Regions from separate parts of the Silvania sp. genome, predicted to be linked through region 2. Evidence: riboswitches for the same ligand, from Rfam matches in the RefSeq annotation. Region 2 holds a riboswitch; each other region holds the start of a gene.

What was found. Region 2 has a riboswitch for thiamine pyrophosphate ahead of thiC (phosphomethylpyrimidine synthase ThiC). Riboswitches for the same ligand answer to the same signal wherever they lie in the genome.
Region 1: linked by a shared signal. The riboswitch ahead of thiB (thiamine ABC transporter substrate binding subunit) and the one ahead of thiC (phosphomethylpyrimidine synthase ThiC) in region 2 are both predicted to bind thiamine pyrophosphate.
Region 3: linked by a shared signal. The riboswitch ahead of thiM (hydroxyethylthiazole kinase) and the one ahead of thiC (phosphomethylpyrimidine synthase ThiC) in region 2 are both predicted to bind thiamine pyrophosphate.

Annotation. Positions count from the first base shown of each region.
Region 1 is NZ_JBOGBT010000039.1:84,282-92,292, forward strand. Features, by position in the region: gene leuC (3-isopropylmalate dehydratase large subunit) at 1-15, shown strand, start outside; gene leuD (3-isopropylmalate dehydratase small subunit) at 26-631, shown strand; gene ACRDD5_RS08155 (sugar efflux transporter) at 682-1,860, opposite strand; gene sgrT (glucose uptake inhibitor SgrT) at 1,964-2,116, opposite strand; gene sgrR (HTH-type transcriptional regulator SgrR) at 2,204-3,859, shown strand; TPP riboswitch at 3,896-3,995, shown strand; gene thiB (thiamine ABC transporter substrate binding subunit) at 4,030-5,013, shown strand; gene thiP (thiamine/thiamine pyrophosphate ABC transporter permease ThiP) at 4,989-6,599, shown strand; gene thiQ (thiamine ABC transporter ATP-binding protein ThiQ) at 6,583-7,278, shown strand; gene ACRDD5_RS08185 (DedA family protein) at 7,285-8,011, opposite strand, start outside.
Region 2 is NZ_JBOGBT010000015.1:4,209-12,219, forward strand. Features, by position in the region: gene thiH (2-iminoacetate synthase ThiH) at 1-726, opposite strand, end outside; gene thiG (thiazole synthase) at 726-1,493, opposite strand; gene thiS (sulfur carrier protein ThiS) at 1,495-1,695, opposite strand; gene ACRDD5_RS02685 (HesA/MoeB/ThiF family protein) at 1,679-2,434, opposite strand; gene thiE (thiamine phosphate synthase) at 2,427-3,062, opposite strand; gene thiC (phosphomethylpyrimidine synthase ThiC) at 3,062-4,957, opposite strand; TPP riboswitch at 5,035-5,143, opposite strand; gene rsd (sigma D regulator) at 5,197-5,694, opposite strand; gene nudC (NAD(+) diphosphatase) at 5,790-6,563, shown strand; gene hemE (uroporphyrinogen decarboxylase) at 6,604-7,668, shown strand; gene nfi (deoxyribonuclease V) at 7,678-8,011, shown strand, end outside.
Region 3 is NZ_JBOGBT010000017.1:66,345-74,355, reverse strand. Features, by position in the region: gene ACRDD5_RS03125 (nucleoside permease) at 1-541, shown strand, start outside; gene ACRDD5_RS03120 (ADP-ribosylglycohydrolase family protein) at 538-1,542, shown strand; gene ACRDD5_RS03115 (PfkB family carbohydrate kinase) at 1,539-2,492, shown strand; gene ACRDD5_RS03110 (GntR family transcriptional regulator) at 2,466-3,212, opposite strand; gene thiD (bifunctional hydroxymethylpyrimidine kinase/phosphomethylpyrimidine kinase) at 3,255-4,055, opposite strand; gene thiM (hydroxyethylthiazole kinase) at 4,052-4,822, opposite strand; TPP riboswitch at 4,858-4,954, opposite strand; gene ACRDD5_RS03095 (PAAR domain-containing protein) at 5,136-6,536, shown strand; partial or broken gene ACRDD5_RS03090 (hypothetical protein) at 7,414-7,608, shown strand; gene ACRDD5_RS03085 (diaminobutyrate--2-oxoglutarate transaminase) at 7,908-8,011, shown strand, end outside.

The DNA.
Region 1 (8,011 bases), on a different contig from region 2:
CGCAACCTGAAATAAGGAGACCATCATGGCAGAGAAATTTATCCAGCATACTGGCCTGGTTGTCCCCCTGGACGCGGCCAACGTCGATACCGACGCCATTATCCCGAAGCAGTTTTTGCAGAAAGTGACCCGCACCGGTTTTGGTGCGCACCTGTTTAACGACTGGCGTTTTCTGGATGAGAAAGGCGAGGTGCCGAACCCGGAGTTCGTGCTGAACTTCCCGGAGTTCAAAGGCGCGTCGATCCTGCTGGCCAGGGAAAACTTCGGCTGCGGTTCATCACGCGAGCATGCGCCCTGGGCGCTGACCGATTACGGCTTCAAAGTGGTGATTGCACCGAGCTTCGCCGATATCTTTTACGGTAATAGCTTCAACAACCAGCTGCTGCCGGTGACGTTAAGCGACGAACAGGTCGACGAGCTGTTTGCGCTGGTGCAAAGCAGCCCAGGGATTAAATTTGAAGTGGATCTGGAAGCGCAGGAAGTGAAAGCCGGGGATAAAACCTATGGCTTTAGCCTCGATGCCTTCCGCCGCCACTGCATGATCAACGGCCTCGACAGCATCGGCCTGACCCTGCAGCATGAAGAGGCAATTGCCGCCTACGAGAATAAACAGCCAGCCTTTATGGCGTAATGAAATGGCCCGCGCCGCGGGCCATTCTAAAAAAGCCATCGTTCAGAAAATCACACATCCTTGATGCGGAAAGTCAGCGCCAGTGTCACCACTGAAATGGCTGCGATCGCCCAGTAGACCGCAGAGTGGCCGTAGCTTTGTGCCAGCGCGCCCTGAATCATCCCTGCCAGAATCACCCCGGTTGAAATGCTATTAGTAAACAGCGTGGTGGCCGAACCGGCTCGACCCGGCATCAGATCCTGGAACCAGAGCATGCCGATGCCGGCGACAATCCCTATAAAAATGGCGTTAAACAGCTGCAGGGCGAGCAGCGCTTCGTGGCTGTGAAAAAGAATGAGCCCCACGTAAAACAGCACGCCCGCCGCCACCGCGATCAGCATCATCCGCCGTTTACCAAAGTGCTTCACGTAGTAACCCGCGAGGATCATCGCCGGAATTTCCAGCCCAGCCGCCGTTCCCATTAAGATCCCAGCCAGCTTATCCGGCAGACCCAGATCGCTGCTGATCCACAGCGGCATGTCGATGATATACATGGTGTTGCAGGTCCACATCAGCGTGGAGGCGATAAACAGCATCCGTACGTTTTTGTTCTGCCAGCCGCTGACCTGGGTTAAAGGCGTCGCGGTCGCTGATTCCACCCGGGAGACGGTCGGAAGCGCAAAGGCGATCAATCCCAGGCTGATGGCAAAAATCCCTGCCGCGATGGAGAACATGACGGTAAAGCCATAGTTGAGCGCCAGCATAAAGGCCAGCGGCGGGCCGATTACCCACGCCAGGGAGAGCTGGGCACGCATCACCGAGCTGAACATCACCACTTCACGTGCGGAGCTGTCGGCGTATTCACGCGCGAGGGCGAACAGCTGCGGCATGGCGGTATTGGCCAGTGACGCCAGAAACACGCCGCAGGTTAATAAGGTCAGATAATGACGGTTAAAGGCAAACAGCAGCGCATTGCCGATGGCCATGGCGCAGCAAAACAGGATCAGTTTGCGCCGATCGCCCTGACTGTCCGAGCGCTTCGCCAGCCACAGGCTGACCAGGATCCCGGCGATGGCGTTAACAGTATAAAACAGCCCCCCCCAGAATGGCTGGGCCCCCACCTCACGGCTCAGGAATAGACTTAAGGTAGGCGCCTGCAACGCACCGGCCACGCCCATCATAAATGCCACCATTAAAAAGGCAGCGTAGACACCGTTGAGGCGGCGCCCCATCGTCATTAACCAGAGCATGATCAGTTCCCTTCAGCGCAAGTGAAAACGAAAAAAGCCAGCAGATGATACCTGCTGGCGTGGTGATTCGCACCAATACTCAGTCACACATGATCGAAGCAATTCAGCGTTCCGAGGTCGACGTTGTCACCTCCCACTGCATCAGATCGTCCAGTATTTTCAGCTGCTGTTCTGCGCACAGGCGGGCCAGCCAGGACACTCCTTTTGTCGCTGAGAAGTACTTTCGGTAAAACTGACGTGCGGTAGACCTCTTCATCATCACCTCCTCGCTTCATCGAAATGAATTATTGGCCTAATATAGGGATAAATAAATTGCTGATTTTTTGTCAGGAGTTCCTCTTTTATGCCGTCTGGTCGTCTGCAACAACAATTCATCCGCCTGTGGCAATGCTGTGATGGCCAAACCCGGGACACCACGCTCAGCGAACTCGCCGAGCTGCTCAGCTGTTCGCGACGCCATATGCGCACCCTCCTCAACACTATGCAGCAGCAGGGCTGGCTGAGTTGGGAAGCTGAAGCCGGACGCGGGAAACGATCCCGCCTGACCTTTCTCTATACCGGGCTGGCGCTTCAGCAGCAGCGGGCGGAAGACCTGCTGGAGCAGGATCGCATCGAGCAGCTGGTACAGCTGGTGGGGGATAAAGCCGCCGTGCGCCAGATGCTGGTGTCGCACCTGGGCCGTAGCTTCCGTCAGGGAAAGCACATCCTGCGCGTGCTCTATTACCGTCCGATGAAAAATCTTTTACCGGGCAGCGCGTTACGCCGCTCCGAAACCCATATGGCGCGACAGATATTTAGCGGGCTGACGCGCATAAATGAGGAAAATGGGGAACTGGAAGCCGATATCGCCCATCACTGGCAGCAACTTTCTCCGCTGCACTGGCGCTTTTTCCTGCGCCCCGGCATTCATTTCCACCATGGTCGCGAGCTGGAGATGGCCGACGTGATTGCCTCGCTGCAGCGCGCCCGCAAGCTGCCTCTCTATTCGCACATTACGCAGATCCAGTCCCCCACCGCCTGGACGCTGGATATTCAGCTCTCGGAGCCTGACCGCTGGCTGCCGTGGCTGCTGGGGTATGTGCCGTCGATGATCCTGCCGCAGGAATGGGAAACGATGCACAACTTTGCCAGCCAGCCGATCGGCACCGGCCCTTATGCGGTCTCGCGTAACAATAACAATCAGCTCAAGATCCGCGCCTTCGATGATTACTTTGGTTACCGGGCGCTGATTGACGAAGTGAACGTCTGGGTTTTGCCGGATATTAACGAAGAGCTGAGCGTCGGTCTGACGCTGGAGGGGCCCACCGAGGGCGAAAAAGCGGTGGAGAGCCGTCTTGAGGAGGGGTGTTACTACCTGCTGTTCGATGCCCGCTCCCCGCGCGGTGCCAGCACCGACGTGCGCCAGTGGATAAGCCGGATCCTCTCTCCTGCGAACCTGATCTATCAGGCCGAAGAGCTGTACCAGTCCTACTGGTTCCCGGCGTATGGCCTGCTTCCCCGCTGGCACCATGCCCGTCCGGGGCGCGGTGAAAAACCGGCCGGGCTGGAGAGCATTACCCTGACCTTCTATCGGGAGCATGTCGAACATCGGGTCATCGCCAGAATGATGAGCGAACTGCTGGCCGCCGAGCAGGTGACGCTCAACATTCAGGAAGTCAACTACGACGAATGGCATCGCGGCGATGTGGTAAGCGACATCTGGCTCAACAGCGTTAACTTCACCCTGCCGCTCGATTTTTCGCTGTTCTCACACCTGTATGAAGTGCCGCTGCTGCAGCACTGTATTCCCCGCGACTGGCAGCAGGACGCCGCCGCCTGGCGCGCGGGCGAGATGAATCTGGCGGTCTGGTGCCAGCAGCTGCTGGCGCAGCAGGCGATGGTCCCGCTGATCCACCACTGGCTGATGATCCAGGGGCAGCGCAGCATGCGTGGCCTGCGCATGAACACGCTGGGCTGGTTTGACTTTAAGTCGGCATGGTTTGCGCCGCCTGAACCATAATACTTTCGTAATATTCACCAAATCATTACAATGCTGTCGTTCTCATCGGGGTGCTGCGCGCGAGCGTGTGCTGAGAAAATACCCGTCGAACCTGATCCGGATAACGCCGGCGAAGGGATTTGAGGCTGTCGCTCAAAATCCTTTGCCACTCTCAATGTAAGAGGTGCAAAGTGTTCAAAACTGTTCTTCCCCTGCTGGCGCTGATCGCGCTGCCTGCCGTCGCCAGCCCTGTGCTGACGGTCTACACCTACGACTCTTTCGCCGCCGACTGGGGCCCGGGCCCGGCGGTCAAAAAAGCCTTTGAAGCCGACTGCGGCTGCGAGCTGAAGTTCGTGGCGCTGGAAGATGGCGTCTCGCTGCTCAATCGCCTGCGCATGGAAGGTAAAAACAGCAAAGCCGATGTGGTGCTGGGTCTGGATAACAACCTGCTGGAAGCCGCCACCCAAACCGGGCTGTTCGCGAAAAGTGGCGTGGCGACCGATGCGGTAAACGTGCCCGGCGGCTGGAAAAATGACACCTTTGTGCCTTTCGATTACGGCTACTTCGCCTTCGTCTACGACAAAAACAAGCTGAAAAACCCGCCGAAAAGCCTGAAAGAGCTGGTCGAGAGTGACCAGAAATGGCGCGTGATCTACGAAGACCCACGCACCAGCACCCCGGGTCTCGGCCTGCTACTGTGGATGCAGAAAGTGTACGGCGATAAAGCGCCGGAAGCCTGGCAGAAACTGGCCGCCAAAACGGTCACCGTGACCAAGGGCTGGAGTGAAGCCTACGGTCTGTTCCTGAAAGGGGAAAGCGACCTGGTGCTGAGCTACACCACCTCGCCTGCGTATCATATTATCGCCGAGAAGAAAGACAATTATGCCGCCGCTGATTTTGCCGAAGGTCACTACCTGCAGGTTGAAGTGGCTGCCCGCACCCATGCCAGCAAACAGCCGGAGCTGGCCGAGAAGTTCCTGAAATTCATGGTCTCACCGTCGTTCCAGAGCGCCATTCCAGAGGGCAACTGGATGTACCCGGTCACCAACGTCGCGTTACCTGCCGGTTTTGACACGCTGGTGAAACCCAAAACCACGCTGGAATTTACCCCGCACGACGTCGCCGGGAAACGTGCCGCCTGGGTCAGTGAATGGCAACGCGCCGTCAGCCGCTAATCGCCGGCTGGCTCCTTCCGGGGCTGACGGCTGCCACGCTGATGGTGACCGTCGCGCTGGGGGCGTTTCTCGCGCTGTGGCTTAACGCACCCGCTACTGACGTAGCGGCACTGTGGCACGACAGCTATCTGTGGCACGTCATCCGCTTCTCGTTCTGGCAGGCATTTCTCTCCGCACTGCTCTCTGTCGTACCTGCCATCTTCCTCGCCCGCGCCCTCTACCGACGTCGCTTCCCCGGCAGGCAGGCGCTGCTACGCCTGTGCGCGATGACGCTTATCCTGCCGGTACTGGTGGCGGTGTTTGGCATTCTTAGCGTCTATGGCCGTCAGGGCTGGCTTGCCTCCCTGTGTCAGGTACTCGGACTGGAGTGGACGTTCTCACCCTATGGCCTGCAGGGCATTTTGCTGGCACACGTCTTTTTCAATATGCCGATGGCCACGCGGCTGCTGCTGCAGGCGCTGGAGAATATCCCCGGTGAGCAGCGCCAGCTGGCCGCCCAGCTCGGGATGCGCGGCTGGTCGTTTTTCCGGTTTGTCGAGTGGCCCTGGCTGCGCCGCCAGATCCCCCCGGTGGCTGCGCTGATTTTCATGCTCTGCTTCGCCAGCTTTGCCACGGTGCTCTCTCTGGGCGGCGGGCCACAGGCCACCACCATCGAGCTCGCCATCTATCAGGCCCTGAGCTATGACTACGATCCCGGTCGCGCGGCGCTGCTGGCGATGGTGCAGATGTTCTGCTGCCTGGGGCTGGTGGTACTGAGCCAGCGGCTGGGTAAAGCCATTGCGGTGGGCAGCAGCCAACTGACCGGCTGGCGCGATCCGCAGGACTGCCTGCGCAGCCGCCTGACCGATGGCCTGCTGATCGCTCTGGCGCTGCTGCTGCTGCTCCCGCCGCTGCTGGCGGTGGTGGTCGACGGGCTGAACCTCAACCTACTGTCGGTCCTGCAACAGCCGGTGCTCTGGCAGGCGCTCGGCACCTCGCTGCGCATTGCGCTCGGGGCGGGTTTACTCTGCGTGGTGCTGACCATGATGCTGCTGTGGACCAGCCGCGAACTGTATGCCCGACAGGCAATCGTGGCCGGACAGATGCTGGATCTCAGCGGCATGTTGATTCTGGCGATGCCCGGCATCGTGCTGGCGAGCGGATTTTTCCTGCTGTTTAACAGCACCATCGGCCTGCCTGAATCGGCGGACGGGATTGTGATTTTCACCAATGCGCTGATGGCGATCCCCTATGCACTGAAAGTGCTGGAAAACCCGATGCGCGATCTCAGCGCCCGCTACACGCAGCTTTGTTCCTCGCTGGGGATGCACGGCTGGCAGCGGCTCACAACGGTTGAGCTGCGCGCGTTGAAGCGCCCGCTGGCTCAGGCGCTGGCATTTGCCTGCGTGCTGTCGATCGGGGATTTCGGGGTGGTGGCGCTGTTTGGCAATGACGATTTCCGCACCCTGCCGTTCTGGCTGTATCAACAGATCGGCTCTTACCGCAGCCAGGATGGTGCCGTCACGGCGCTGCTGCTGCTGCTGCTGTGCTTTGCGTTATTTACCGTTATCGAAAAACTTCCGGGACGTGATGTTAAAACTGACTGATGTAACCTGGCTTTACCAGCACCTGCCGATGCGTTTCACCCTCTCCGTTCGCCGGGGAGAGTTAATCGCGGTGCTCGGCCCCAGCGGGGCGGGAAAAAGTACGCTCCTGAACCTGGTCGCCGGTTTTCTGCAACCGGCCAGCGGCAGCATCACCATTGAAGAGAAAGACCATACCCGGACGCCGCCTTCTCAGCGCCCGGTGTCGATGCTGTTTCAGGAAAACAACCTCTTTACCCACCTGACGGTGCGTCAGAATATCGGCCTTGGGATGCATCCGGGGCTGCGGCTGAACGCCGATCAGCAGCAAAAGCTGAACAGCATTGCAGCGCAAATGGGGATCAGCGACCTGCTGGAACGTCTGCCGGGAGAGCTTTCCGGGGGTCAGCGTCAGCGTGCCGCCCTGGCGCGCTGCCTGGTGCGTGAACAGCCCATTTTGCTGCTGGATGAGCCCTTTTCGGCGCTGGATCCCGCCTTACGCCAGGAGATGCTGCTGCTGGTAAAAGAGGTTTGTGAGCGTCAGCAGCTGACGATGCTGATGGTGTCACACAGCGTGGAAGATGCGGCGAGGATCGCCCCCCGCGCCGTGGTGGTGGCCGATGGGCGTATCGCCTGGGATGGCGATACCCAGGCGCTGGTGCAAGGTAAAGTCAGCGCGTCGCGGCTGTTGGGGATCGCGTAAACCCGGTCAACGGCTGACCACTTTTAGCAAGATCTCGCCGTACACCGGCATCAGCGGGTGGCGAATCAACGCCACCAGCGCCATCACCGCCACGCCCAGCATCACGGGTGCCACCCACAGCAGACGTCCACGCGGCAGGTAAGTGCTCAGACGATCGGCGCTCGCTTTACCGCTGCGCCACAGTCGCCAGCAGAGCCATGCCGCCAGCCACAGCAGCAGCGCGGTCGCCAGCAGCAGCCATTTAAAGCCTCCGCTCTGCATCCCGACAGGAATATCGATCGCCGCACCGGCCAGAATGCCCGGCAGGAAATAGACCGGCGGCCAGAACAGGCACCCAATCAGATTCGGCACAATAAACTTCGACACCGGCAGATCGAGCATCCCCGCCACCATCGGCACCAGCGGACGCGTCGGACCCACAAAACGGCCCACCAGAATGGTAAACATGCTGTGCTGATGCAGGGCGTGCTCGGTTTTATCGAGCAGGGCTTTGTTCTTCTTCATGAACGACCAGCGGTGCAGCGGCTTTTTAAAGCGCCAGCCCAGCCAGAAAGAGATCCAGTCGCCCAGCAGACAGCCGACGATGCCCGCCAGCCACGCCTGCCAGAAGTTAACCTCGCCGCTGCCGATCAGCGCCCCAAGCCCGGCCATCATCACCGTGCCGGGTAAAATGAGCCCGACCAGCGCCAGAGATTCGAGAAAGGCCACTAACGCAATCGCGAAGAGCGAGTAA
Region 2 (8,011 bases):
ATGTTCCGCCACCATATAGCTGTCGACCCGCCAGCTGTCCGAGAGCCCGGTCAGTGCCCCCAAACCGATCTTGTCGATCCCGGCGCGGCCTAGCCGATCCGGTGTCTCCAGCCGCCAGAAGAAGTCCTGCTTTTTGCCCTTCAGATGGTGCCGGGCATACACCGCCTCGTGATAGGTCTCCTGATAGACCAGTACGCCATCCAGGCCCAGCGTTTTCAGTTCGCCGTACTCCGCTTCTGACAGGGGTTGGACCTCCATCTGCAGGGAGGAGAACCGGCGGCGAATGGCAGGAAGATGACGACGAAAATAGTCCATCCCGACCTTGCTCTGATGCTCGCCGGTGACCAGCAGCAAGTGCTCAAACCCCATCTCACGGATCGCTGCGCACTCGCGGGCAATTTCGGTTTCATCCAGCGTTTTGCGCTTGATAGCGTTGCTCATTGAGAACCCACAGTAGGTACAGTCGTTGGCGCACAAATTGGACAGATAGAGCGGCACGTAAAAACTCACCGTATTGCCAAAGCGCTGACGGGTCAGACGCTGCGCCCGCTGCGCCATTGGCTCCAGATACGCGCTGGCAGCAGGGGAGAGCAGTGCCATCATGTCTTCGCGGGTTGGATGACGGGCATTCAGCGCACGCTTAACGTCCGTCGGGGTTTTGCTGTTGATGCGCAGGCGAATGTCGTCCCAGTTAAGCGTACGCCAGCGATCGGTAAAGGTGCGCATCAGAACGCCTCCAGAAAACCGGTCAGTGGGCTGGTGGCCTGGGCTTCAAAACTGCGCAAACCGGGACCAGACTGGCGGGCCAGTACACCCGCTTCTACCGCCAGACGGAAGGCGCGCGCCATCATCACCGGGTCGTCAGCGACGGCAATCGCCGTATTAACCAGCACCGCATCGGCCCCCATCTCCAGGGCTTGCGTGGCATGGCTGGGCACGCCGATCCCTGCATCTATTACCACCGGGACGGTCGCCTGTTGAATGATGATCTCGAGCATCGCGCGGGTCTCCAGTCCCTGGCTGGAGCCAATTGGCGCACCGAGCGGCATCACCGCCGCGCAGCCTACCTCCTCCAGCCGCTTGCACAGCACCGGATCGGCCCCACAGTAGGGCAGCACCGTGAACCCCTGTTTTACCAGTTGCTCGGCGGCTTTCAGCGTTTCAATCGGATCGGGCAGTAGCCAGCGGGCATCGGGATGGATCTCCAGTTTAAGCCAGTGGGTGCCCAGCGCCTCGCGTGCCAGCTGCGCGGCGAACACCGCCTCTTCTGCCGTTTTGGCACCGGAGGTGTTTGGCAGCAACGTGACGCCCGCAGCGCGCAGCGGCGCAAGAATGGCATCGTTGTGGTTACGCAGATCGACCCGCTTCATCGCCAGCGTCACCAGCTGGCTGCCGCTCTCTTTGAGAGCATCAATCATCAGTTGCGGCGAGGCGAATTTTCCAGTGCCGGTAAATAAATGAGAATCAAAAGTTTTATCCGCAATACGTAACATCTCAGCCTCCGGCAATCACCTGAAAGAGCAGGATCTGATCGCCTTCGCGCACCTGCTGAATATCCCACTGCTCGCGCGGCAGGATCTGTTGGTTAAGGGCCAGCGCCACCCCGGGCTTTAACTGGCGTAGATGGTCGAGCAGGGTGGCGAGGGTTATGTCGTCCGCACACTGCATCGGTTCGTCGTTAAACAGGATCCGCATGGCGTCCTCCGCATACCGTACAGCCGCTGGCACGCTGTAGCGCTAACTGCCGCCAGCTCCCCGCCCGGGCATCGAACAGTCGCAGCGTATTGCATGTGGTCTTAATCCCGCTGAGTAGCTTGATCGCCTCCAGCGCCTGCAGGGTTCCCATGACGCCCACTACCGGCCCGACGATGCCTGCGGTGCGGCAGTTACGCTGCGGCTCGCTATCATCCGGCCACAGGCAGCGGTAGCAGCCCTGCGTCCAGGGAGGGGTTAGCGTCATCAGTTGCCCGCCAAAACCCACGGCGCTGGCGGTGATGAGCGGGGTGTCGAGTGTTACGCAGGCAGCGTTAATCGCCTGCCGCGTCGCCATGTTATCGGTGCAATCCAGCACCAGGTCGGCCTGCGCCACCTGCTCGTTAAGCGCAGCGCCTTCCAGACGTTGCTGTAATGCAATCAGACGGATATCTGGATTAAGCTGGGTCAGCCGACGCTGTGTTACCTGCGCTTTCGGCTGATCCAGATCGTCGGTGGTAAATACAATCTGGCGCTGCAAATTACTCAGATGGACGTCGTCGTCGTCGGCCAGTACCAGCGTGCCAATACCTGCCCCGGTCAGATACAGCGCTGCCGGTGCGCCAAGACCACCCAGCCCCACAATCAGCACCCGACTGGCGAGCAGCTTTTGCTGCCCGTCGATGGCGATATCGTCCAGCAGGATCTGGCGGCTGTAGCGCATAAAGTCACGATCATTCATCGCCTGCCCCCACCCGTTGCAGTAATTGTGCCGTTGCCGCCTGCCAGTCATCGGCCTGAGTAATGGCGCTCACCACCGCGATGCTCCCGACGCCGGTCGCCAGTACCGCCGGGGCCCGCTCGAGGCTGATACCGCCGATGGCGACGGTGGGATAATCCGCAAGTCGTTCGATATGCCGGGTCAGCTGCTCCAGTCCCTGGGGCGCGGAAGGCATCTGCTTGGTCCGGGTCGGGAAAACATGCCCGAGGGCGATGTAGGATGGACGCGCCGCCAGCGCCACGTCGATTTCCATGTCGTCGTGGGTTGAGACGCCGAGGCGTAATCCGGCGGCACGAATGGCCTCAAGATCGGTGGTCTCCAGATCCTCCTGACCCAGATGCACGCCGTAAGCCTGATGCTTGATCGCCAGATGCCAGTAGTCGTTGATAAACAGGCGGGCGTCGTAGCGACGCCCCAGCTCAATGGCTGCCATGATGTCGGCTTCAACCTCGTCATCCTGTTTATCTTTGATTCGCAGCTGGATCGTTTTTACGCCCGCAGTCAGGAGGCGTTCAATCCACGCCACGCTGTCGACTACCGGATAAAGCCCCAGACGAAAGGGAACCGATGGGAAGTTGGGTTGATACATCACGCCTCCTCTTTTTTGAGGTAGATCTCGCCGCCTTTGGCGCGGAAGGATTCTGACATGTCGGCCATCCCCACCTCGATGGTCTGTTTCGCCGCGTAGTCGCGCACCTCCTGGCTGATTTTCATCGAGCAAAACTTCGGTCCGCACATGGAGCAGAAGTGGGCTACTTTGCCGGACTCCTGCGGCAGGGTTTCGTCGTGATAGGCGCGGGCGGTAAAGGGATCGAGAGCCAGGTTGAACTGGTCTTCCCAGCGGAATTCGAAGCGCGCTTTTGACATGGCGTTATCGCGGATCTGCGCCCCCGGATGACCCTTCGCCAGATCGGCCGCATGGGCGGCGATTTTGTAGGTGATCAGACCTTGCTTCACGTCCTCTTTGTTCGGCAGACCGAGATGCTCTTTCGGCGTGACGTAGCAGAGCATCGCGCAGCCAAACCAGCCGATCATTGCCGCGCCAATCCCGGAGGTGAAGTGGTCATACCCCGGAGCGATGTCGGTGGTCAGCGGCCCAAGGGTGTAAAACGGCGCTTCATGGCAGTGTTCCAGCTCCTCGGTCATGTTGCGGCGGATCATCTGCATCGGCACATGGCCCGGGCCTTCGATCATCACCTGCACGTCATATTCCCAGGCAATTTTGGTCAGCTCGCCCAGGGTGTGCAGCTCGGCAAACTGGGCTTCGTCGTTGGCGTCGCGAATAGATCCCGGACGCAGACCGTCGCCCAGCGACAGCGAGACGTCGTACGCGGCGCAGATCTCACAGATTTCGCGGAAGTGCTCGTACAGGAAGTTTTCCTGGTGATGAGACAGGCACCACTTCGCCATAATTGAGCCCCCACGGGAGACAATCCCGGTCAGGCGTTTGGCGGTCATCGGGACGTAGCGCAGCAGTACGCCCGCATGGATAGTGAAGTAGTCGACGCCTTGCTCTGCCTGCTCCAGCAGGGTATCGCGGAAGGCTTCCCAGGTGAGATCTTCGGCAATGCCGTTAACCTTTTCCAGCGCCTGGTAGATGGGAACTGTGCCAATGGGTACCGGGCTGTTACGCAGGATCCACTCGCGGGTTTCATGAATATAGCGTCCGGTGGAGAGGTCCATGACCGTGTCCGCACCCCAGCGGGTGGACCACACCAGTTTCTCCACCTCTTCTTCGATGGAGGAGGTGACGGCTGAATTACCGATGTTGGCATTCACTTTCACCAGGAAATTGCGGCCAATGATCATCGGCTCTGATTCCGGGTGGTTAATGTTGGCAGGAATAATCGCCCGGCCCGCCGCGACTTCGTCACGTACAAACTCCGGGGTGATGTTCTCCGGCAGGCGAGCGCCAAAGCCTTCGCCTGGGTGCTGGTGGCGCAGCACTTCCCCGCGAATACGCTCACGACCCATGTTTTCGCGGATGGCGATAAATTCCATCTCCGGGGTCACGATACCCTGGCGGGCGTAGTGCAGCTGAGTCACGCACTTGCCGGCTCTGGCGCGTTTCGGCGTCAGCAGGCCGGTAAAGCGCAGTTCATCCAGCCCATCATCCGCTAGGCGTTCTTTGGTGTAAGCAGAGCTTTGCTCGTCTAGCGCTTCGCTGTCGTCACGGGCGTCAATCCAGGTCTGGCGCAGCTTTGCCAGCCCTTTTTGTACATTAATCGTCACCGCCGGATCGCCGTAAGGACCGGAGGTGTCGTAGACCGGTACCGCCTCGTTTTCTTCCCGCTGCGGATTGTCTTTGCTGCCGCCGATAAGCGTCGGGCTGAGCTGGATCTCGCGCATCGGTACGCGAATATCGTCCTGCGATCCGCTCAAATAGATACGTTTTGAGTTGGGGAAAGCGGTGCCTTCCAGGGTGTCGATAAAGTGTTGGGCGTGGGCGCGCTGTTCGCGACGGGTCATTTTTGTGGCAGACATAGCTCATTCCAGAAAGTGTAGGAAGTGGCTTGTCAGACGTCGGATGAAGCAAGAGAGGATCGCCCGGAGGGCGATGCAATAAATTGACTCTTGTTCCCTTCGCAGGTTTTAACCTGATCAGGTTCCGCGGATCCCGAATTAACGGTCTCAGCCCGGCTTTCGCACTGGGCACTCCGACAAGAATGTGCTCCCTTACAGCGGGAGCAATGAATGTAAACTACGCGTTAACGATAAATAACTCAAGCCGGACGGGCGACGTTATCTTCGTTACTCGCTTTAAAATTGTGATCCAGCGCCAGCGCGATCAGGTTATCTTCCAGCGTAAATCGTTGCTCCAACGCCTCGCCGATATCGGAAAGTGCCTGCTGAAATTGCAGATAATTATCCTGGTCGATGGCGTTTTCGAGAGTGGAGTCGTAATAATCCATGATTTGCTGGGTATTGGCCTCCAGCTGGGGATACAGTTTGGTCGCGGCTAAAAGCGGACTGCTACCTTCCATTTCGCGAATAATACGTTCATAAATATTAAAATGACCGTTGGAAAGGTAATCGACAAGGCTTTGACAAAAATCATCCAGCGCTTTTTCGTTCAGGCGCATATAGGATTCTTTGCCAGGCTTAATGCCAACAAGGTTGTAGTAGGCAACAAGCAGATGTTTACGCACGTGCAGCCAGCGATCGACCAGTTTATTACTTCCGCCAACGCGCTCTGTCAGGTTTTCTAGCTGGTTTAGCATGTTTGACTCCGCAAGGTTAAGATTAAAAGCTGCCCACCCAAAATGTAATAGTAATGTTACCAACATGCCTGTGAAGCAAAGGTTGTGCAATAGATATGGATCGTATAATTGAAAAATCGGATCGTGGCTGGTGGTTAGTCAGCCATGAACAAAAATTATGGTTGCCCGGGGGAGAATTACCCCATGGCGAAGCGAAAAATTTCGATCTTGCGGGACAAGCCGCACTCAGTATAGGTGAGTGGCAGGGCGATTCTGTGTGGTTGATCCAACAAAATCGTTCCCATGAGATGGGATCGGTGCGGCAGGTGCTCGATCTTGATGTGGGCTTGTTCCAGCTGGCCGGGCGCGCCGTGCAATTGGCCGAGTTTTATCGTTCGCATCAATATTGCGGCTATTGCGGCCACACCATGCACCCGAGCAAAACCGAGTGGGCGATGCTCTGCAGCCACTGTCGCGAACGCTATTATCCGCAAATCGCCCCCTGCATTATCGTTGCTATTCGTCGTGATGATTCCCTTTTACTGGCGCAACACACCCGCCACCGTAACGGCGTTCACACCGTACTGGCCGGCTTTGTTGAAGTGGGCGAAACGCTGGAGCAGGCGGTCGCGCGCGAAGTGATGGAAGAGAGCGGTATCAAGGTGAAAAATTTGCGTTATGTCACCTCGCAGCCCTGGCCGTTCCCGCAATCGCTGATGACGGCTTTTATGGCCGAGTACGACAGCGGCGAGATTGTTATCGATCAGAAAGAGCTGCTGAGCGCCGACTGGTATCGCTATGACAATTTACCACTGCTTCCGCCGCCAGGCACCGTGGCGCGCCGCCTGATAGAAGATACGGTGGCAATGTGTCGGGCCGACGATGAATGACATGATACACTGGGGATAAGACGCTTAAGGAACTGCAAAAATGACCGAACTGAAGAACGATCGTTATCTGCGTGCGCTGCTGCGCCAACCCGTTGATGTCACCCCGGTATGGATGATGCGCCAGGCGGGCCGCTATTTGCCGGAATACAAAGCCACGCGCGCGCAGGCGGGCGATTTTATGTCGCTGTGCAAAAACGCAGAGCTGGCATGCGAAGTGACGCTCCAGCCGCTGCGTCGCTTCCCGCTGGATGCGGCGATCCTTTTTTCAGACATTCTGACCATCCCGGATGCAATGGGCCTCGGGCTCTATTTCGAAACGGGTGAAGGCCCGCGCTTCTCCTCACCGATTAAGTGCCAGGCAGACATCGATAATTTGCCCATTCCGGACCCGGAGCAGGAGCTTGGGTACGTGATGAACGCCGTGCGGACCATCCGCCGCGAGCTGAAAGGCGACGTGCCGCTGATTGGCTTCTCCGGCAGCCCGTGGACGCTGGCAACCTACATGGTTGAGGGCGGCAGCAGCAAAGCCTTTACGGTGATCAAAAAGATGATGTACGCCGATCCGCGGGCGTTGCATGCCCTGCTCGATAAGCTGGCGAAAAGCGTCACCCTGTACCTGAACGCACAAATTAAAGCGGGCGCTCAGTCGGTGATGATTTTTGATACCTGGGGCGGCGTGCTGACCGGACGCGATTATCAGCAGTTCTCACTCTACTACATGCACAAAATCGTTGATGGCCTGCTGCGTGAAAACGAAGGCCGCCGCGTGCCGGTGACTCTGTTCACCAAAGGTGGCGGTCAGTGGCTGGAAGCGCTGGCAGAGACCGGCTGTGACGCGCTGGGTATCGACTGGACGATGGATATAGCCGAGGCGCGCCGTCGCGTGGGCGACAAGGTGGCGCTGCAGGGCAATATGGACCCGTCTATGCTTTATGCGCCGGCTGCCCGCATTGAAGAAGAGGTCGCAACCATTCTGGCCGGATTCGGTCAGGGCGAAGGTCATGTCTTCAACCTGGGACACGGTATTCATCAGGATGTACCGCCAGAGCATGCGGGCGTGTTCGTGGAGGCGGTGCACCGACTTTCTGCTCAGTATCACCTGTAAGGAATTGCTATGGATCTTGCGTCATTACGCGCTCAGCAAATCGAACTTGCCGCCTCGGTCTCTCGCGAGGATCGGCTGGATAAAGACCCACCCACACTGATTGCGGGTGCGGACGTCGGGTTTGAGCAGGGCGGGGACGTGACGCGGGCGGCGATAGTGCTGCTGAAATATCCCTCGCTGGAACTTGTCGAATATCAGGTGGCGCGTATCGCCACCACCATGCCCTACATCCCCGGTTTTCTCTCCTTTCGCGAATACCCTGCGCTGCTGGCCGCGTGGCAGCAGCTGTCGCAAAAACCGGATCTGCTGTTCGTTGACGGGCACGGCATCTCTCATCCCCGTC
Region 3 (8,011 bases), on a different contig from region 2:
TTGGATGACGCTCGGTCAGTTCTCCGAAATTTTCTTTATGCTGGCCCTGCCGTTCTTTACCAAACGCTTTGGTATTAAGAAGGTCTTGTTGCTGGGTCTTATCACCGCCGCTATTCGCTATGGCTTCTTTGTTTACGGCGGTGCGGAACAATACTTCACCTACGCCCTGCTGTTCCTCGGTATTTTGCTGCACGGCGTGAGCTACGACTTCTACTACGTGACGGCGTACATTTACGTGGACAAAAAAGCGCCGGCGCACATGCGTACCGCCGCGCAGGGCTTGATTACGCTGTGCTGCCAGGGCTTTGGTAGCCTGCTGGGTTACCGTCTGGGCGGCGTGATGATGGAAAAAATGTTCGCTTATAAAGAGCCGGTGAATGGGCTGACCTTCAACTGGGCCGGAATGTGGACGTTTGGGGCAATCATGATTGCGGTGATTGCCGTGCTGTTTATGCTGTTTTTCCGCGAATCGGATAAAGAGATCACCGCAATTGAGGTGGTTGATGGCGATACCGCGCTGACACAAGGGGAAGTTAAATGAAACACGAACGTGTTCTCGGGGCTCTTTACGGGCAGGCGTTAGGGGATGCGATGGGCATGCCATCGGAGCTGTGGCCGAGAAAGCGCGTGAAAGCGCACTTCGGCTGGATCGACCGTTTTTTACCCGGCCCGGCAGAGAATAACGCGGCCTGCTATTTCAACCGCGCGGAATTCACCGATGATACCTCAATGGCGCTGTGTCTCGCCGACGCCATTATCGAGTGCGACGGGCAGATTAATGCGGACGTTATCGGCAAACATATCCTGCGCTGGGCGCTCGATTTCGACGCCTTTAATAAGAACGTACTCGGCCCGACGTCGAAAATCGCCCTCAACGCCATTCGCGACGGCAAGCCGGTCAGCGAGCTGGAAAACAACGGCGTCACCAACGGGGCGGCGATGCGTGCCTCCCCGCTGGGCTGCCTGCTGCCCGCGATGCCTCTGGAGCACTTTGTTGAACAGGTCGCGCTGGCCTCCAGCCCGACCCATAAATCGGATCTCGCCATCGCCGGTGCGGTGGTGATTGCCTGGGCGATTTCCCGCGCCATCGACGGAGAGCGCTGGCAAAACATCGCTGATGCCCTGCCGGGTATCGCCCGCTATGCGCAGGAGGCCAAAACCACCACTTTCAGCGCGTCGCTTGCCGCGCGCATTGAACTGGCGCTCAAAACCGTGCGGGAGGCCACTGGCACAGAGTCCGCCAGCGAGCAGGTGTATCAACTTATCGGGGCGGGAACCAGCACCATTGAGTCCGTTCCGGCGGCGATCGCGATGGTTGAGCTGGCGGGGACTGACCCGAACCGCTGCGCTATTTTATGCGCCAACCTGGGCGGCGATACGGACACCATTGGCGCAATGGCAACGGCTATCTGTGGGGCGCTGCACGGCGTGCAGGCGATTGACCCGGCGCTGAAGGACGAACTTGACGCCGTTAACCGCCTCGATTTTGGTCATTACTGCGAAAAACTCCTGCACTACCGGGAGCAAAGGGAGGCCGTATGAGTTTGTTAGCCCAGCGTCTGGAAGCCTTACACGCCACGCGCCCGGTCACGGTGCTGGGTGCGGCGGTGATTGACGTGATCGCCGATGCCTACGCCCTGCCCTGGCGCGGGTGTGATATCGAGCTAAAACAGCAGGGCATCAACATTGGCGGCTGCGCGCTGAACATCGCCATCGCCCTGAAGCGGCTGGGTATCAGCGCACAAAACGCGCTGCCCGTCGGTCACGGCGTGTGGGCGGACATTATTCGTCACGCAATGGCAAAACAGGATCTGCACAGCGTCGTGGAAGCCGAAACCGGCGACAACGGCTGGTGCCTGGCGCTGGTGGAGCCTGACGGCGAGCGGACCTTTATGTCGTTTAGCGGGGTGGAAAACCAGTGGCAGCAACCCTGGCTGGATGCGCTTACCGTGCCGCCTGACAGTCTGGTCTATCTGTCGGGTTACCAGCTGGCATCACCGTGCGGGGAGTTACTGACGGGCTGGCTGGAAGGACTGCAGGACGTGACGCCGTTTATCGACTTTGGCCCGCGTATTGCGGATATTCCTGACCCGCTGATGGCGCGGATTATGGCCTGTAACCCGATCGTGTCGCTCAATCGCCAGGAGGCGCAGCTCGCCGCTGAAAGATGGGGTGTCGAGGATGACAGTTTAGGCGCGTACTGGCAGCAGCGGTTCGGCTCAGTGCTGATTGTCCGTCACGACAAAGACGGTGCAGCCTGGTATGACGCTGAAACCTCGGGCTATGGTCCTGCCTTTCCGGCTACCGTGGTCGACACCATTGGCGCAGGTGACAGCCACGCGGGCGGTACGCTTGCCGGGCTGGCGGCGGGGTGGAGTCTGGCTGACGCGGTGATGCTGGGCAATGCCGTGGCCGCCTGGGTGGTCAGCCATCGCGGAGGGGACTGTGCCCCCACGCGCGAGGCGTTACTCTTCGCACACAAAGACGTATAGATCGCTGCGACAGTAGCTAATGCTGTACTCAATGGGCCGGTGTTGCTGGTCAAGCGCAATCTGCTTGATCACCAGCACCGGTATTTTGTCATCCATTTTAATATGGGTCTGAAATTCACTGTCCGGCATGCGGGCGCTGACGCGAGAACGGGTCCGCTGCGGGAAGATATTCTGGCTGCGAAAGTAGTCGTACAGCGAAATACCAATCGCATCCGGGTCAGGGATAAGTGCCACCGGAACCCAGGACTCTTCAATCGAGACGGCGTCATCATCCACATAGCGAATACGCTTCAGCAAAAAGACGTCACTTTCCGGGGCAATCGACAGCTGGCTGGCAACCTCTTCCGGACACTTCACCACCCGCTTGTTGACCCATAGCGTGTTGGGCTTTTTACCGCGCAGCACCACCTGCTGAGAAAAACCGCGCGCTTCCTTAAGGGAATATTCAAAGATATTATTGATTTGTGTCCCGTAGCCCCGGGCGCGCGTCACTACCCCCTCCTCTTCCAGCGCCTGCATTGCTTTACGCACCGTAATGCGCGATACCCCGGTCAACTGGCTCAGATCGCGCTCACCTGGCAGAATATTCCCGTGGGCCAGCACCCCGCTGCGCACCGCATTTTTTACCGTTTCGGCAAACTTCAGGTACAGCGGGGTATTGTCCGGTGCCGCGATCCGTTCAGTCAGCTCAGCAATTAGCCGGGTATGCGCTTGTTCCATCTCTGTTTTTCTCAGGCCTGATATCTCCTGCCAGTATAAGGCTTACCACCACGCGTGGAAATGGTGTACCGGCCCAATACCGTGACCCACTTCCAGACTATCGGCTTTTGCCAGCGCGCTTGAGAGCCAGCGCTTGGCCTCCTGCACCGTATCAGGCCAGTTGTCATGACGTGGACGTAATGCCGCGAGGGCAGCAGAGAGCGTACAGCCCGTACCGTGGGTATTTTTGGTCTGCACGCGCGGGGCCGTAAAGCGGAGTTCGCCGTCACGGGTAAAGAGCCAGTCCGGACTTTCGGCATCCTCCAGATGACCACCTTTCATCAGTACCGCCCCGCAGCCCATGGCGAGTAGCGCAATGCCCTGCTCTCTCATTTCACGCTCGTTTTGTGCGTGCGGGGCATTGAGCAGCGCAGCCGCTTCGGGCAGATTGGGTGTGATCAGCGCTACCTGTGGCAGTAGCTTTATACGCAGCGTATCGACGGCGGAAGCCGATAATAGTGGATCGCCGCTCTTTGCCAGCATCACGGTATCGAGCACCACGTTCTGCACCTGATAACGTTTAAGCTGCTCTGCCACGGCCTCAACAATATCCGTCTCTGCCAGCATGCCGATTTTGGTGGTATCGATGCGCACATCGCTGAACACCGACTCCAGCTGCGCGGCCACAAAATCCGGTTCGATGCGATACACCGACTGGACCCCACGGGTATTTTGCGCCACCAGCGCGGTGATGACCGAGCAGCCGTAGGCGCCCAGCGCGGAGAAGGTTTTCAGGTCGGCCTGGATCCCTGCGCCGCCGCTGGGATCGGTACCGGCAATGGTCAGAGCGTTAATGCGCTTCATGCCTGATCCCCCAGATTCCACAAAGCATCCAGAAACGCCGTCGCAAAACTGCCCGGCCCCTGACTTTGTGCGGCAGCGAGGGTGCCCGCCCGCTTCATCCAACCACAGGCTGCGGCGATGTTATCCAGCCGATCGCCCGGCAGCGAACAGCTGGCCGCCGCCACCGCCGACAGCGCGCAGCCGGTGCCCACCACGCGGGTCATCATCGGATTGCCGCCGGTCACAGCCTGGATGCGCTGCCCGTCAGTGACGTAATCCACCTCGCCGGTCACCGCCACAATTGCATTGGTCTGACGCGCCAGCGCCTGCGCCGCAGGCAACGCGCTGGCTGCCGTATCGGTGGTATCCACCCCGCGCCCGCCCGCGCTCATCCCGGCCAAGGCCATAATTTCTGAGGCATTGCCGCGGATGGCGGCAGGTTTCAGGGCGAGAATTTGCTGGCAAAAGCGGGTGCGGTACGCCAGCGCCCCAACGGCGACCGGATCGAGCAGCCAGGGTTTGCCTGCGGCGACGGCGCTTTCGATTGCCCGGCGCATCGACTGAGCACGCGACGCAGTCAAGGTGCCGACGTTAATCAGCAGCGCATCGGCCACAGAGGCAAACTGTTCGGCCTCTTCGGCTTCAATCACCATCGCCGGTGACGCTCCGAGAGACAGCAACACGTTCGCGGTAAAGGTCTGCACCACATCATTGGTCATGCAGTGCGTCAGCGGGGAACGGGTTCGGAAATGGTGTAAGGCGTGTAAATTGAGCAGGTCAGGCTGCATGGTATCGCTCCTGCCTTGCGCGAAGAAGCGATAGCCCGGAGGGCATCTGACTTCCCTACGCTGGCATTATCCAGATCAGGTGGTACGGGTATTTCTCAGCCTTCACAAGGAAGGGCACCCCGAGTCATGTAAGTTAAATCTTTTTACGCCCGCCAGATTAGGGGAAGCGGCTTGCTGGTGCAAGCAGTTCATCCGGCCCCCCTTACTGATTGTTACGAAACGAAGTTTCCCTTAAGTCTGATACTTGTTGCGCATGGGGTGATTGTTTGTAAAATGACCTCCTTGATTATTTCCTCATTAACCAGAGGGATTTATGGCGACAGGGATTGTGCTTTGCCAGGGGGACAGAACAACATGCGGAGGAAGAATCGTCGTAGGCTCAGCGCTGGGTATTGCTTTCGGTAAACCGATAGCAAAAGAAGGCGACCCTGTAACCTGTGGCAAAGACGGCAACACGTACAAGATTATTGGCGGGATCTCAATTTTTACGGATGGTGCAGATAACAGACGTGTAGCAGGGTCACTTGATAGCTACAGTTCATGCCCCTGTAAGGCAAAAATACGCCCCTCTAACGCTTACCCCATGTATGAAAAAGAAGAACCACAGGCATTCGGAAACGCAGGCTCAGCGACTGTGGCTCCACTATCCGCCTCACTCGCTCCAGAAGTTTACTCAGAGCCTGAACAGCACGCACAGACAGCGAAGAAGAAAAAATCGGGCATAGATGCAGGTTTCGCTGTTCTCCCCTATGGCGGTACGACAGAAGCCTGGCAACGTCTGCTGTTCACTGAAAACCCACCGGCAGGAGCCAAAGCGCTATTTGCTACGCTGAACGGTGCAGACCAAAGCTATAAAGCTGGTTCGATTATGCTTCTGGTTGATCCTGAAAAGCAGGACGACGAGCAGATCGCCCACATGCAAAAAGCAAAAGCCAGGGTTGATGCAGCCCTTGAGCCGCTGACACATAAAGAAGCTAATTTCCTGCACAAGCATTACGCCACCATTGCCCATTTTTCTAACATTGCGGATAAAGGAATAGGGCTTGTTGCCGATCCGGTCGGGAAATATTTTGAGAATATCGAACGAATTCTCAAAGAGATCCAGGCGACATATAAAAATACGTATATGACGCGAGGCGCATTGATCGGTGAACAATTCTATGTGAGGCGTACTCAACTCTTCAACGAACTCGACAGTATTCTCAAAGTTGGCTTCCTGAATAAAGCGATGAAGCTTGGAGAGTATAATAAAATCAAAAATGTGCTGGGTTTGTCTACCCGTTCAATAACATACCAATGGAATGAGACTGGGATCAGCGATATTGAAGGATACGCAACCCATATTGAGCGCGCAGCTAAATATGTTAAAGCAATGCGCTATACTGGTTACGTTGGAATAGTGTTTAGTGCGGTTCACTCAATCAATGAGATAAATGAGGCTTGTTCAACTGGTCGCGAAACTGAATGTGCGAAGAAAAAATATACAGAGATCGGTAGCTTCGCTGGTAGCCTTGCTGGTGGTTATGCCGGAGGTGCTGTTGGTATGGGTATCTGCTCTTTAGTTTTGGGTGTTACAACAATAGAGGTAGCCGGGGCTGGTGCCTTAGCCTGTGGCATAATTCTTGGGAGTGGTGGCGGTGCCCTTGCTGGTGAATACTTCTCAGACAAAGGCGAAGGCTTTGGTGAGATGATTTATAACTCGGTAGGTAAATAGTGTGAATATTACATCTGCTATTTTATTTGTACTCTTTATGGTTTTTACAATAATAACATATGGGTATTCCGCATTAAAAAACAAGCATCACATTATATTGTGTGAAATTTTCCGCGAGCGATTTGGATTTCTACCAAATGGAATAATACTTGCTCAGGCAGGGGGGCTTTTTTTTACATTTCAAAAAGACTTTTATTTCTTCTTACCTCTTATTGTAAAGAAAGGCAGTTTCATAGTTAGAGGTATGAACTCAGACCATTATGATTTCATCAGAACTTTACCCGATGAAATGACATCATGGCTAAAAGTTAAGTTCACATTATTTTTGATAACTATTATTTTAATTCTTTCTAATGTCGCTGCCTCTTATCTATTTATCAAATCGTGAAAAATAGAAGCCAAATATACTTTTATTTGGCTTCTTCTCTTTCTAACCATTTACTCCCAATCCAGACCATCAATCACATAAGAAACTGAGGATAAGGGAAACATATGTAAATAACGCTTAGTGAGACCTCCGTTTTTCTCATGCAGTGGGATTTGGATATTATTCAGCGCGTGGAGCGAGAGACGAGCAATCTGCCTGAGCTCTAACCCCAAAGCGCTGAACGCTTCGCCATTATCTGCTTAATACTATCCCCGCGTGGCGTAAGAATAACGAGGCGGGCAGTTAAAATACCTTTTGTAGAGGGAGTATCGTTCTCGCCACTCCCTCTACAGACCACTCTCATCTTTTTAGCTATTCGTGCTAAGTGTGATCTGCATCAAGCTGTTTAGCCTACCCTTTCGCGATAGTACCCTCGCGTTAGCAATCCGTTACTTCTATAGAAACAAGACCGTCATGCCGACGCGTTCTCAGCTCACTTAAGGTTAATCTATGAACAAGATTGTATTAGCAGGTATTGTGGCAGCGCTTCTCTCAGGCTGCGTCTCTGAGGAGCAACGCTTAGCAGACTGCGAAGCAAAAGGCGTAAGCCGCGATGCGTGCTATATCGCCGATCAGAACCGTCAGGCTACGATCAATGCGGCAGCTGAAAAGCAGGCGTTAGAGAATGCGCAAGCGGCAACAAAGGTTAAAAAGTAAGTTTACGGCGTCCAAAAACCTTTGCCCGCCATCGCGCTGGTGAGGGTATTTTTTTGCCCGGAATTGCCCCACTTTTTTAGCCTGAGCGCCCGCGGGTAAACCGTAGTCGCCATGCGGGTTAACGGCCTGCGCGCGTCAATTGCGAACGCGTAACAAAACGATAAACAATTAACCATTGAGCCCCACGCAAAAAGGCTCTATATTGGCCGCGAATTTTTGATGCCCTTCTCATTTTTCTTTTAATTGTTCAATCGTGGCCATCGATGAGCCGCGGTTGTAGGAGTGATATGATGACGGATAAAGTCCGTATTGATTCTTTGAATGCCTCTTCTTTCAAAACCAACGAAACCTATCTGGCCCGTCAGGCCGAAATGGAATCCAACGTCAGAAG